2 linked regions of the Oleomonas cavernae genome follow. The protein of the gene in region 1 interacts with the protein of each later gene in a pairwise test. Links are inferred from orthologs where the notes say so. Each region holds a gene or a part of one and is shown in the gene's direction. Other genes may lie near its edges.

Evidence for each region. Proteins that work in one complex are often made in the same cells at the same time.
Region 2: the proteins of secB (region 1) and secA interact in binary tests that used the Escherichia coli proteins (3 or more experiments, as listed by UniProt). The link is inferred for Oleomonas cavernae from one-to-one orthologs.

The regions. Positions count from the first base shown.
Region 1 is NZ_QYUK01000011.1:4,179,321-4,186,271, reverse strand. The notes cover bases 4,182-6,951. They hold secB (protein-export chaperone SecB), read left to right. Parts: upstream 4,182-5,208; coding sequence 5,209-5,694; downstream 5,695-6,951. Other genes in these bases: coaE (dephospho-CoA kinase), read right to left, coding at 6,498-6,951; dnaQ (DNA polymerase III subunit epsilon), read right to left, coding at 5,830-6,498; D3874_RS24035 (Tim44/TimA family putative adaptor protein), read right to left, coding at 4,364-5,101. Also shown: D3874_RS24065 (DUF1295 domain-containing protein), read left to right, coding at 1-522; D3874_RS24060 (hypothetical protein), read left to right, coding at 554-931; D3874_RS24055 (hypothetical protein), read right to left, coding at 1,030-1,260; D3874_RS24050 (alpha/beta fold hydrolase), read right to left, coding at 1,624-2,505; D3874_RS24045 (Smr/MutS family protein), read right to left, coding at 2,538-3,119; mltA (murein transglycosylase A), read right to left, coding at 3,123-4,127. UniProt on the Escherichia coli protein: One of the proteins required for the normal export of some preproteins out of the cell cytoplasm. It is a molecular chaperone that binds to a subset of precursor proteins, maintaining them in a translocation-competent state.
Region 2 is NZ_QYUK01000011.1:2,096,321-2,103,763, forward strand. Bases 1,788-5,049 are described here. They hold secA (preprotein translocase subunit SecA), read left to right. Parts: upstream 1,788-2,107; coding sequence 2,108-4,849; downstream 4,850-5,049. Other genes in these bases: D3874_RS13890 (hypothetical protein), read left to right, coding at 4,992-5,049. Also shown: bifunctional glutamate N-acetyltransferase/amino-acid acetyltransferase ArgJ, read right to left, coding at 1-802; D3874_RS13875 (peptidylprolyl isomerase), read right to left, coding at 845-1,771; more of D3874_RS13890, read left to right, coding at 5,050-5,453; D3874_RS13895 (glycoside hydrolase family 19 protein), read right to left, coding at 5,496-7,046; D3874_RS13900 (hypothetical protein), read right to left, coding at 7,019-7,443. UniProt on the Escherichia coli protein: Required for protein export, interacts with the SecYEG preprotein conducting channel.

The DNA.
Region 1 (6,951 bases):
GGCCTGTGGCAGGCCCACTACTTCTATCGCGGGCTGATCTATCCCTTGCGGATGCGGGACCGGCACAAGAGCTTTCCCATCGTCGCGGTCTGCTTCGGCTTCGTCTTCAACCTGTGCAACGGCTTTGCCAATGCCTATGCGGTCGGCCATGCCGCGCACCTGATGGACACCGCGTGGCTGGGCGACCCGCGCTTCATCGTCGGGCTCGCCGTCGCCGCCTTCGGCTGGGTGGTGAATTTCCAGGCCGACAATATCCTGCTGTCCTTGCGCGGCGACGGCTTCACCGGCTATCGCATCCCCCACGGCGGCGCCTTCCGCTGGGTCTCGTCGGCCAATTACTTCGGCGAGATCGTGTTCTGGTGGGGCTGGGCGATCATGAGCTGGACCCCCGCCGGGCTGGTCTTCGCCCTGTTCTCCATGGCCAACCTGATGCCCCGGGCGGTCGCCCACCACCGCTGGTACCGCACCCGGTTCCCCGATTATCCCAAGAACCGCCGGGCCGTGATCCCCCACCTGCTGTGAACCCCCCTGTTGTGAACCCGAGGGATACGAGATGACCCCCGCCGCCCGCACCATCTTCTGGTTCTCGCTCTACATCTTCGCCGCCGGCGTGCCGATGATCCTGGCACCGGCCCTGATCCTTCAGGTCATGGGCTTTCCCGTGGAAGGCCTGGACTGGATCCGGTTCTTAGGCGTCGTCGTGCTGATCGTCGGCTACTACTACTTCAACCTGGCGCGCGCCAACGTCACCGCCTTCTTCTGCTGGTCGGTCCAGATGCGCACCGCCATCGTGCCGGTCTTCATCGCCCTGATCCTGGTCTTCGACATGCAACCGATCGTGTTCCTGTTCGTGGTGCCCGATTTCCTGGGCGCGATGTGGACCTGGTCGGCGCTGCGGCGCGAAGGGATCAATCCCTATCGGCCGGGATGACGGCATAGAGCGCAAAAAATAGGGCGACGGGTTGCCCCGTCGCCCAGGTCACCGAATGGGGGATGAGCTCACCCGGTGGGAGGAACTGGTGCTGCCCTTCAGGCGAAGTGCAGGCGGCGCACCGGCAGGTTGGCACGGGCGAGATTACGCGCCGCCGCCTCGATCTGGCCCAGGCGGCGGAAGTGGCTGCCGTCGAGCAGGCGGAAGCGGGGATCGGCGGCGACGAAGCGGAAGCCGGTGCGCTCGCGCAGGGCGACACCGGCGGCGATGTCGTCGACTTCGATGGTGAAGGCGGGCGTGGCCTCGAGGCCCGGAATGGCGATGGACATGGGTGCTCTCCTGGCCGGCCAGGCGTTTTGCCCGGGGCCGGCTCTATCTGCGGGATGTAACGTGCGGGGGTGGGGTCAGCCGCAGCGACAACAGGCGGCGCAGGGCGCCATGCCACAGGAGAAGAGCCCGGCGGTCGGCTCGAAATACTTGTTCATCGGTCCACTCCTTCATATCAGGGGGAACCACGACCACCGTCGTGGCGCTTTAGCTGGGGTAACGCGGTGCAAGCTGCTCCCGTCAAATGCCGCGGGTCCGTCACGGGACTAGGCGCCTCGTCCCGAGGGCTGGATAAGATTTAGCCAATAAGCGTTCGTGGTTCAAGCATGTTTTACATGATCGAACCCATGCACAATCTGAATAACTTATTGCGCGTGTGGAAAGAAGGCTTCAGCCAGCTCGATCACCGTCTCCAGCCGGTCGTGGTGGACCCAGTGGCCGGCCCGTTCCAGGGCCTCGACGCGGACATCCTTGAAATGCGCCGCCCTGCCCGTGCCGACCGGGTCGACGGCCCAGCTCTCGGTCCCGCGCACCAGCAGGACCGGGCAGGCGATGCGCCCCCAGAATCCGGCCATTTCCGCGCTGCCATGCCAGATCGGCGCCAGCACCCGGACATAGGGGTCGTATTTCCAGGAATAGGTGCCGTCCTCGTTCTGGGTCGCGGCGTGGACGGTGAGGTGGCGGGCCTGCTCGTCGGTCAGGCGGGTATTGGCGGCCTTCATCCGGGTGACGCATTCCTCGATCCCGGCATAGCGCGGCGGGCGCTTGTGGGCGACCGCGCGGGTATTCTCGATCCATTGGCGCAGGCGCTCGTGCGGGGCAAGGCCCGCCTGTGTCGCCTCCATCGCGGGCGAGGGGCCCCAGCCTTCGATCACCATCAGCCGGGCGACATTCTCGGGGTAGGTGCCGGCATAGATGGTGGAGACGGCGCCGCCCCAGCTATGGGCCAGGATGTTCACCGGGGCGAGCTGGCGCTGGGCGATCAGTTGCGCCAGGTCGAGCACGAAGCTGTGGGTGGGATAGTGGCTGCCCGGGGCGTGGTCGCTGTCGCCATGGCCGCGCAGGTCGAGGGCGATGACATGGAAGCGGTCGCACAGCGCCTGGGCCACCCAGTCCCAGCTCCGGCAATGGTCGTTGCCGCCATGGACCAGGATCAGCGGCGGCGCCGCATCATTGCCCCAGTCGACGTAATGGAGGCGGAGCCCCTGGCTGAAATAACGGTGCGAGGTGGGGCCCAGGCCTGACATGCGTTGCTCTCCGTCTGTTCTTATTGGTGTTCTTATTCGCGTGCGCGGCGCAGCAGCACATAGAGCGCCCCTTCGCCGCCGTCCTTGCGCTGGGCCGGGTGCCAGCCCAGCACCCGGTGGGCATGGTCCGGCGCGTTCAGCCAGCGCGGCACCATCTGATACAGCACACCATTGGGGGCTTCATCAATCGGCCCGCGCCCACGACCCGTGATAACGATCACGCAGCGCAGCCCCGCGCCGTGGGCCGAGGCCAGAAAGCGATCGAGCGCGCGATGAGCGCGTTCCTGGGTCAGGCCGTGCAGATCCAGGCGGCCTTCGATCGGCAGCTCGCCGCGAATGAAGCGCTTCTGCTTGGCCCCGTCCATGCCCTCGATGCGTTGGGCGGGGGCCGGGGCCTCGCCCGACAGGGGCAGGTAGTCGATCGAGGTGACGATGCGGCGCGGCCGGGCACCGGGCAGGGGTGCCAGCGGCGGCGCGACCACGGCTTTCGCCGCCGCGAGGCGCTTCACCCCGGTCATGGCATTCTCCAGTGCGGCCTTCTCCTCAGGCGTGGGCGGCCGGCCGGGAAACATGCCCCTGACCTTGGGCGCCTTGGGGTCGCGCGTCTTGGCCACCGCTCACCCCGCCGCGGGCAGGCGTGCGGCGACGGCATTGGGCAGCAGCAGCCACCAGCGGCCGGGCTGCTTCATCGCCCCCGCCAGGCGCTCGGCTTCCGCGCCGGGGCCGAAGAAGACGTCGCCGCGCACCGGGCCGCGAATGGCGCCGCCGGTGTCCTGGCCCACCATCAGCCGGTGCAACGGCACGGGTGTCGCCCCCTCCGCCGCCGCGGGCAGGGTGGCGTCCAGCCAGATCGGCAGCCCCAGCGGATAGAACTTGCGATCGACGGCGAGCGAGCGGCCGGGGGTCAGGGCCACGCCCTGGGCACCCAGCGGGCCGGGACCAGGGCCCAGATCGCGAAAGAAGACGTAGGACGGGTTGCGGTTCATCAGGGCCTGGGCCTCGCCCGGATGGGCGTTCAGCCAGGCCTTGATCGACTGCATGGAAACCCGCCCGCGCTCCAGCAGGCCGTCCTCCAGCATCACCTTGCCCAGGGCCACGTAAGGGTGGCCGTTCTGGCCGTCGAAGCCGACGCGCATGATCGTGCCGTCGGCCATGCGCACCCGGCCCGACCCCTGGATTTCCAGGAAAAAGGCATCGACCGGCGAGGCGACCCAGATCAGCTCCAGGCCCTTGCTGCCCAGGGCACCCTCGACGATCTTCGCCCGGTCCTCGAAGGGTTTCAGGCGGCCGTCCTGGACCCGGCCGGCGATACGCTGGCCCTTCAGTTCCTCGCGGAAGTCGCCCAGGTCGACCTGCACCAGATCGTCCGGCCGGCGGTAGAGCGGCGTGGCATAGGTCGCATCCGGTGCCATGGCGCCCAGCAGTTCAGGCTCGTAATAGCCGGTGAACAGGCCTTGCGCGTCACCATTGTTGGTGGCGGCGACCGGGGTGAAGCGGTCTTCGATGAAGGCGCGCACGGCCGCGGCATCGGGCGCCGCCAGGGCCAGCACCTCGGTACAGACGCCGGTCCAGTCGGCGGCCGTGCCGCCGATCCCCAGGTCGGTCTCGGGCTTGCGCTTCATCACCCGTTCGCACGACAGGCGCAGGGCGGGCCAGGCCTGGTCCTGGGCATCCTGCGTCCAGCCGGGCAGGTCGGCGAAGCGGGCGACTTCGAGGACCAGCTTGGGCGGGGCCGGCGGCGGCGGGGCCGGCCGGGGACCATGACCACCGCAAGTGCTGCAGCGCCGGCGCCGAGCAGGAAGGTGAGCAGGCCGAAGGCGGAGGATCGACGCACGATGAGCTGTCCGGCCTGCGATGGTCAGGTCGTGGGCGCGGTCGCGATCAGCGTCCAGTTGGGGTCGCGGCTGCGGGTATCGCGGGCGAAGGTCCAGACGTCGGAGAGTTCGCGCACGGCCGTCGGGTGGCCATCGACCACGTTGCCGCCGCCATCCCGGGTCACGGCGATGACATCGGCGACGAAGCGCACGGTGATTTCCGCGTTGCGCCCGACCATGGCGGCCCTTTCGATCTTGGCTTCCCGCAGCGCCACGATCGTCTCCTCGACGGTGTGGCCGGCAGCCTTGCGCCTGGCGATCACGCTCGAGAAGCCGGCGAAGACATCAGGCGCCACCAGCGGGCGCAGGGCGGCTTCATCGCCCTTGGCAAAGGCCCCGACGATGAGCTCATAGGCCCAGCGGGCGCCCTCGATGAATTGGGCGGGCTCGAAGCCGCGATCGGCCAGTTGCACCGCGGTCAGGCCCGGGATGTTCTCGTCGCCTGGAAAGGCGACCGGATCGGCCCGGCCGGGCAGCGGCACCACATTGTCGTCGCCCGGATTGGTCTTGGGGCGCGCCAAGGGATCCTGGCTTTGCTCGTGACCGGTCCGCTGGCCCAGCACGCTCCACAGGCGAAAGCCTATGAAACCGGCAATCAGGGCCAGGAACACGATGTCGAGATATTCAAAGCCGTTGCCCATGGTGGCTTTCACGTCGCTTTCATGGAGGGAGTCGAACCAGCATACCGGCAGGGCCGGCCTGAATCCAGCAATGCCGGCCACGCGCTACTCCCTTCACATAGGGTCTAAACATGGCAATGCCAAGGCGCCGCTTGTTGCCCTGGGTCCCTTGTGGTAGCGGAGGGGCGCTTTTCTTCAGGACCATCATCATGACCGACACCAATCCGGGCGGCACCGACCAGGCGCCCCAGCTCCAATTCTCGATCCTGGCGCAATATGTGCGCGACCTCTCGTTCGAGAATCCCGGCGCGCCCGGCAGCCTGCAGCTTCAGAGCCAGCCCAAGATCGACATCGGCGTCGACGTCCAGGCCCGCCGCCTGCCGGAAGACCGTTACGAGGTCGAGCTGCGCATCCGCGCCAGCGCCGCCGACGGCGAGGCCAAGCCGGTGTTCGTGGCCGAGCTGGTCTATTCCGGCCTGTTCCTGATCCGCAATGCGCCCGACGATGCCTTGCAGCCGCTGTGCCTGATCGAATGCCCGCGCGTGCTGTTCCCCTTCGCCCGCCGCATCGTCGCCGACGTCACCCGCGACGGCGGCTTCCCGCCCCTGATGCTCGAGCCGATCGACTTCGTGGCACTGTACCGCCAGCACGTCGCCCGCAGCCAGGCCCAGGCCCAGCAGGCGGTTCAGCAGTAGTATCGCCAACAAACTCGTTCGTCATCCCCGCGAAGGCGGGGATCCACGCTGGGGAAGTGCACGGGCAGACCCGTATCGCCATCACGGTGGATCCCCGCCTTCGCGGGGATGACGGACTATGAAGGTGATTCCAGCCTACTCCGCTGTCCAGATCGCGCCCTTGATCTCGGCGATCAGCGTCGCGTGGGCGGCCAGTTCGGTGTCGCTGGGGGCGTGGGGCCGGGCCGGGCGGGCTTCGCGCTGGCGGCTTTCCGCCCTGGCGGAGGCCGAGCGGACCAGGGAGAAGCCCTGCTGCCGGCCGCCCACCAGCTCCAGATAGACCGCCGCCAGCAATTCGCAGTCGAGCAGGGCGCCGTGCTTGCCGCGCTTGGACAGGTCGATGTCGAAGCGCTTGCACAGGGCGTCCAGGCTGGCCGGGGCGCCGGGGAATTTGCGCCTGGCGATCAGCACCGTGTCGGTCGCCCGCTCGATCGGGAACGGCACGCGCGCCAGCCGCGCGAATTCGGCGTTCAGGAAGCCGATGTCGAAGGCCGCGTTGTGGATGACGAAGGGGCTGTCGCCGATGAAGGCCAGGAACTCATCGGCCACGTCGCCGATCGGCGGCTTGTCGAGCAGGAAGTCGTCGGTGATGCCGGTAACCTGCAACGCCCCTTCCGACATCGCCCGGCCGGGATTGACATAGGCCTGGTAGAACTGGCCGGTGGGCACATGGTTCATCAGTTCCAGGCAGGCGATTTCGACGATGCGGTCCTCGCCGGCGAAGTCGAAGCCCGTGGTTTCGGTATCGAGGACGATTTCGCGCATCAGGGCAGCCTTCCGGGCATCTTCGGGGGCGGAGTCAGGATCAGGCGGTCGACGATCGCGCGCACATGGTCGCGCGCGACCTGCAAGCCCTGGTCGGTCGGGATGACGAAATCGGCGCCTGCGCGCTTCTGCGCGTCGGGCACCTGGCGGCTGAGGATCTCGTCGAGCTTTTGCGGCGTCATGCCCGGGCGCTCCAGCACCCGGCGGCGCTGCACTTGCGCCGGCGCGGACACCACGGCGACATAGTCCACCCGGGCCTCGCCCCCGGTTTCGAACAGCAGGGGGATATCGAGCAGGACCAGCCGGGCCTGGGCCGCCATCTGGGCCATCAGGAAATCCCGCTGCGCCTCGGCCACCAGGGGGTGGATCACCGCTTCCAGCCGCTTCCACGCCGCCGGATCGCCGGCCAGGTGGCGGGACAGGGCGGCGCGGTCGACGGCGCCGTCGGCGACC
Region 2 (7,443 bases), 2.1 Mb from region 1 along the record:
TGAAATTGCGCAGATGGGTATCGGTCGCCTTGGTCACGGCCTTGTGGGTCGTGCCCTTGCCGGTGGCGAAGGCGAGCAGGGTATCCGAGGTCGAGGTATCGCCGTCGACGGTGATGGCGTTGAACGACTTGTCCACCGCCTTGGCCAGCAAGGCCTGAAGCACGTCGGCGGGCAGGGTCGCGTCGGTCGCGACGAAAGACAGCATGGTCGCCATGTCGGGAGCGATCATGCCCGAGCCCTTGGCGATGCCGACGATGGTCACCGGCTTGCCGTCGATATCGGTCTTGCGCACCGCCGCCTTGGGGAAGGTGTCGGTGGTCATGATGGCGCGCGCCGCTTCGGCCCAGCGGTCGGGCTTCAGCGTGGTCGCCAGGCGCGGCAGGGCGGCCGTCACCTTCTCGGCCGGCAGAACCTCGCCGATTACACCGGTCGAGGCCAGGAACACCGCGTCGGCCTTGCAGCCGACCAGCTTGGCGGCGGCCACCGCCGTGGTCTTGGCAGCAGCGGCCCCGGCCTTGCCGGTGAAGGCATTGGCGTTGCCGGAATTGACGATCAGGGCGCGGGCGCCGCCCTTGCCCAGGATCGAGCGGCACCAGTCGACCGGCGCCGAGGCACATTTCGACGTGGTGAAGACGCCCGCCGCCACGGTACCCGGCGCAAAGCGCATCATCATCAGGTCGGTGCGGCCCTTGTAGCGCACCCCGGCTTCGACGGCACCGACTTCGATGCCCGCGATCGCCGGCAGCTCGGGCATGCCTTCAGGTGCGAGCGGCGACACAGGATGGGACTTACCCCCGGCCATGGATATGGTCTCCTCGGGTTTGGCTGATGATGATGGCGGGAACTACTGCGCGGGCGCCGGGGCCGGCGCGATCTGGGGGCGTGGCGTCGAACCGTCGGCGTTCATGATCTGAACCGGAATCCCCTTCTTCAGTTCCTCGATCTTGGCGGTGGTCAGTTCCTGGGTGACCATGTCCTTGAGCTGGGCCTTGACCTGGTCGAACGGCGGCGGCTCGGCCTTGCGCTTGTCGACCACCAGGATCAGGTGCCAGCCGAACTGGGTCTTGATCGGGCCGACGACCTTGCCCTTTTCGGCCGCGAAGGCGGCTTCGGCGAACTCCGGCACCATGCGGTCACGGGTGAAATAGCCGAGGTCGCCGCCCGAGCCGTCGCGGGAATCCTTCGAGTTCTTGTTGGCGAGTTCGGCGAAGTCGGCGCCCTTGTCGAGCTCCGCCTTCAGTTTCTTGGCCTCTTCTTCCGACTCGACCAGGATATGGCGGGCGTGAACCTCTTCCTCGGGCGGGTTCTGGGCCAGGATCTGGTCGTATTTCGCCTTCAGCGTGGCGTCGTTGATGGCCGCCTCGATGGTACGGCTCACATAGACTTCCTCGAGGATCCGCTCCTTCAGCAGCTCGACCTTGGCGGCAACCTCGGGATCGGTCTCGAGGCCGGCCTTCTTGGCGGCCAGGGCGATGATCTTGCGGTCGACCAGTTGATTCAGCAGGTCTGAAAATATCGCGTCCAGCGGGATCTGGGCGAACTGCTCGGGCAGAGTCTTGTAGGCCTCCGCCACCTCGGAACGGTGGATTTCCTCGTCGCCGACCTTGGCCACGACCGGATCGTCGGCGGCCGGGGTCGCCGCCGTCGCGGCGGGGGCCGGGGTTGCCGCGGCGGGGGCCGGCGGGGCGGCCGGCCTGGCCTCCTCGGCAAGGGCCGGTAGGGCGGCAGCCAGGGCGACAGCGAGGAGGCAAGGAATCGTCAGGCGAGACATGATTACCCCAGGTTGGGACCGGGCAGACGAGCCCGCGGCAAGCGAAAGTGGCGCGGATCATGGGGCTTCGTGCGACGGTCCGCAAGCCGTCTACGACGCCGCAGGGGCAGGCCCTGATCCAGGCTTGCGGGCAAACTCGCCCCAGATTCAGGCAGCCGTGTGGCAGCGAACCGGCGCTCGTTGACATCCCTTTGGGCGAGCCTTATCTGTCCCATGCCTTGCGACCGCATCACCGCGGCCGCGAAAATGACTTTGTGCGGGTGTTCGCACTCGCTTTTACCCTCAAACGCCTGCGGCAGCCCCTGGATTGGCCCGCGCGGCAGAAGAAGGTTGCTCATGCTCGGTTTCGGCTCGCTCGCCAAACGTCTGTTCGGCAGCGCCAACGATCGTACCGTCAAGCAATTGCGCGGCCGGGTCGAGGCGATCAATGCTTTGGAACCCCAGATCGCAACGCTTTCCGATGCTGAACTGAAAGGCCAGACCGACAAGTTCCAGGCTCGCCTGGCCGCCGGCGAAAGCCTGGACGACCTGCTGGTGGAAGCCTTCGCGACCGTGCGCGAGGCGGCCAAGCGGGCCTTGGGCCAGCGTCATTTCGACGTCCAGCTGATCGGCGGCATGGTGCTGCATTCCGGCAAGATCTCGGAAATGCGCACCGGTGAAGGCAAGACCCTGGTCGCCACCCTGGCGGCCTATCTCAACGCCCTGGAAGGCAAGGGCGTCCACGTCATCACCGTGAATGACTATCTGGCCGCGCGCGACGCCGGCTGGATGGGCAAGGTCTATGGCGCCCTGGGCCTGACCACCGGCGTCATCGTCCACGACCTGACCGACGAGGAACGCCGCCAGGCCTATGCCTGCGACGTGACCTACGGCACCAACAACGAATTCGGCTTCGACTATCTGCGCGACAACATGAAGTACCGCCTGGACCAGATGGTTCAGCGGCCCTTCAACTACGCGATCGTCGACGAGGTCGACTCGATCCTGATCGACGAAGCGCGCACGCCGCTGATCATCTCAGGGCCGACGGAAGACAATTCCGACCTCTATCGCCGCATCGACCTGCTGATGCCGCAGCTCGAAGAGCCCGACTACGAGAAGGACGAGAAGCAGCGCACGGTCTCGCTCTCGGAGGAGGGCCAGGACAAGTTCGAGAAGCTGCTGCTCGAGGCCGGGCTGCTCAAGTCCGAGAATCTCTACGATATCGACAACGTCACCATCGTCCACCACCTGCACCAGGCCGTGCGCGCGCACATCATCTTCCGGCGCGACCGCGACTATGTGGTGAAGGACGACAAGGTCATCATCATCGACGAATTCACCGGCCGCATGATGACCGGCCGGCGCTATTCCGAGGGCCTGCACCAGGCCCTGGAAGCCAAGGAACATGTGACGGTCCAGAACGAGAACCAGACCCTGGCCTCGATCACCTTCCAGAATTATTTCCGCCTCTACCCCAAACTGTCGGGCATGACCGGCACCGCGGCGACCGAGGCGGCCGAATTCGGCGAGATCTACAAGCTCGACGTGCTGGAAATCCCGACCAATGTAGGCGTGAAGCGCAAGGACCTCGACGACGAGGTCTACCTCTCGATGCGCGAGAAGTTCGACGCCATCGTGACCCTGATCGCCGAGTGCAGCACCCGCCAGCAGCCGGTGCTGGTCGGCACGGTCTCGATCGAGAAGTCCGAAATGCTGTCCGAGCACCTGACCAAGAAGAAGGTGCCCCACCGCGTCCTCAATGCCCGCTTCCACGAGCAGGAAGCCCATATCGTGGCCCAGGCCGGCCGGCCCGGCGCCGTCACCATCGCCACCAACATGGCCGGCCGCGGCACCGACATCCAGCTCGGCGGCAATCTCACCATGCTGCTGGAAGACGAGCTGGCCGCCATGCCCGAAGGCGCCGAGCGTGACGCCAAGGCGGCCGAACTCAAGGCCCGGCATGCCAAGGACAAGGAAATCGTGCTGGCGGCCGGCGGTCTCTACATCATCGGCACCGAACGGCACGAGAGCCGGCGCATCGACAACCAGTTGCGCGGCCGCGCCGGCCGCCAGGGCGATCCCGGCGGCTCGAAGTTCTTCCTGAGCCTCGAAGACGACCTGATGCGCATCTTCGGCTCGGAGAACCTGAGCCGCATGCTGCAGCGCCTGGGCCTCAAGGAAGGCGAAGCGATCATCCATCCCTGGGTGAACAAGGCCCTGGAGAAGGCACAGCAGAAGGTCGAGGCCCGCAACTTCGATATCCGCAAGAACGTCTTGCGCTATGACGACGTCATGAACCAGCAGCGCAAGTCGATCTACGAGCAGCGGATCGAATTCATGCGCAGCAGCGACGTGGCCGATATCACGGCGTCGATGCGCGAGCATACCGTCAACAACCTGGTGGCCGAGCACATCCCGGCCAATTCCTATGCCGAAGCCTGGAATGCCAAGGGGCTCGAGGAGGCGGTCCAGCGCATCTTCGGCCTGGAGCTGCCGGTTGGCGCCTGGGCGGCCGAGGAAGGCATCGCCGAGGACGAGATCCGCCACCGCCTGACCGACGAGGTCGACCGCTACATGGCGGCCAAGGCGACCCGCTTCGGCCCCGAGATCATGCGCATGATCGAGAAGAGCATCCTGCTCCAGATCCTCGACCAGTGCTGGAAGGAGCACCTGCTCCAACTCGACTACCTGCGCCAGGCGATCGGCCTGCGCGCCTATGGCCAGCGCGACCCCTTGCGCGAATACCAGCAGGAGGCGTTCAACCTCTACGAGGCCATGCTCGATCACGTCAACGAGGAGGTCACCCGCGTCCTCGCCCATGTCGAGGTCCGGGTCGAGCAGCCGCCGCAGGAAGTGGAGCAGCAGTTCGCCCGCGTCGAGCCCGCCCGGCTCGAAGCGGTCCACCCCGACCCTGATGGCATCGAGAGCGAGGCGGCCCCCGCCCCGGCGCCGCGCCAGGCCCCCGTCGTCAACCGCAGTGCCGCCGGCTTCAACCCGCGCGATCCTTCAAGCTGGGGCAAGATTTCGCGCAACGCGGTCTGCCCTTGCGGCTCGGGCAAGAAGTTCAAGCACTGCCACGGCGCCCTGGTCGAATAGACCGGGGCGACCCCGCCCTTTCGCCCCGCCCCCGCCTTGGGCTAGCATCGGCGCGGCCAGGAACCCCGGCCCGTGCCGGGGCGTTAAAACAACGGGGCCTTACGCTGGGGGCCCCGATGCCGGGTACTTTTGGGAGACTTCGATGCGTCTTGCGCTGATGACCATGGCCGCCCTTGCCTGCACCGGCCCGGCGCTGGCACAGCAGCCGGCCGAAGCACCCTTCATTCCGCAAGCCCCGACCACCACCTATCCGGGTGCTCAGCCGGCCCCGAGCCAGAGCACGGTGCCCGACCGGCCCTGCGAATGCGCGATCGCCCAGGGCGCCTGCACCGCCAATGTCCAGGTCACCGACGTCGGCCGCCGGCGCGATGCCTATGGCGCCGACGTCGCCTACCTGCTGCAGATCACCTCGACCGACAAGCGCTGCTCGACCGTGAACTACCGGCTGCGTCTGGTCAGCCCCGACGGCCGCTCGGAAGAGCAGACCTTCGAGGCGATCTTCGACAACGGTTCCTACGAGGCGGGCGGCCAGATCCGCGCCAATCTCAGCTCGGATTCCAGGTTGATTCCCAGCGGCGTCACCTGCTTCGTGTGCTCGGAGTAGCATGGCGGGGAAGAGCCGGCTGCCTGCCAGGCCAAGGCTCTGCTATTTTGTGCTGACCCAGACCTCCAGCGTGCCGAGGTGGATCGAACTGACGAGCACCGCCTTGATATCGCGCATGGTGACTCCCTGCTGCTGGACCTGCCTCGCCAGTTCTTCAGCGGCCCGTTTGTCCTTCGTCCGGCTGTAGCGCACCTCACCCGTACCCAGCGCGGCTTCAGTTCGCTCTCCCCCGGCGGCGGTGCCTTGCACATTCCATCCCAGATCGGACAAGCTCCGCATCATCTCGCGAATCTTGTCCCGGTCGATGGAGCCGGCGAATTGTACGAAAACGCGGTAGTCAGCAGGGCGGGCGGGAAGTGCCTCTACAATCTTGCGATAGATTTCGGCGACCTCTTCCGCCCCCGTCGCCCCTCCTGTCACCGCCCGATGAAAGCCGGACAGATCATCCCTTTCCAGATACGGGTTGAGACTACTCTCCTGGTCCTTGAAAAAGGCCACCGCTATTCGAGCGGCAATTTCGGGCCTCACAACCTCCTCGGGCGAGAGGGTCAGCAATTGACCGAGCCCCAGGCGCGCGCTCATCCTCGTATAGGCTGCTCTGCCGACAATAGGGATGTATCCACGCGCCTTGAACCGAAGCCCGTCTCCCGCCTGCGTATTTCCAAGCTCGATTCGCCCCTCGTAACGCTCAGTAGCGGGATCCGGCTCCTCCAGCATCGAGAACCAGTGGGTCTCGTAGGCGATCTCGGCGAGGACAGCGGCAACCGTCGATTCATCGGCGATCGAAAACTCCTTGAAGGCCGATTGCAGATAGGGGAGGTGCAATTCGATTCCTTCCGCGGCCGTGGCCGGCGCAATCTTCTTCAGAAGCTCGACGGTAGTACTTTCCGATACAATATCTATAACGGCTCCCTTCAGCGGCGGAACAGGCACGCCCGAACGCGAAGCCTCGAGAAGTGTTATCGGCGGCATCTGACTGTTGGCCGCCGCGACGGATCGTGCGGCCTCGAGTTGGGCGAGGGCCTTTGTCGCGGCATTCCTCTTGTTCTTCAATTCCGTCAGCGATGCGGGGTTTTCCCTATTTCTTTCCATTTCGAGAGTGAGTTCTTCAATCTCGGCTTTCTTCGCGGCAATCTCACGCTCTGCCGCATCCTGAATTGCCGCCGCCTCGGCCTGCCTTTGATAGATGTCGAAATATTTGTTGAGGAGCTTCATATCCTTGTCATAGCGATCTTGAGCCCAGGTCTTCAGCGGATGATGGGGCAGGGTTGCCAAGGCGCTCAACAGCATCGCGCGCTCATCGATTCCGACATCGTCCTTGAAGGCCATTGCGAAGAATTGCTCTGTCAGTTGCGCCTCCGCCTGAGCGGCAGCGCGAGCGGCCTCCTGCTGGACAGCAACACGCCCGTCAATCCAAGTCGTCAGTGCTTGGCCGGCACCAACGACCGCCACGAACGCCGTCGTCCAGCGGCCAATGGCAGAAACCAGATCCACGTTAGACAACTGGCCTCTCCCCAGATTTGCATTCGCCCAAAAAGAATGTTCTGAACCGCCGGAAGCTACCGCTAAGGACCCGTTGACGAGATCGACCACTTCGAATTCGTCGAGTCGAACAAGGTTTTGTCGCGCACTACCGAAAGGTGGAAATGCTGCGTGTGCGGGTTCTTGCCGCTGTAGTCACGCCACACCCACGGCTGGACGGAGGCGCTGATAATTCTCCGATTCCAGATGATGTATTTGATCCGCAGATCGCGGCTTTGAACGAGCGCCTGAACGATTCTCTCGGCATCACATTTGCCTGACGGATCGTTGGTGATATCAATCGCCGTTACCACCCCGATACCGCCATCCTGAATCCATGGATTGTGATCGGACTGGTGGGATGCATGCGCCGCGTCACCGATGGTACCGTCGCTCGCCTTGCTGCGATCGGGGGCACTTTCGTTAATCTGCTCGCGGAGTTGAAGAAGGCTCTTCGCAACGCGCCATG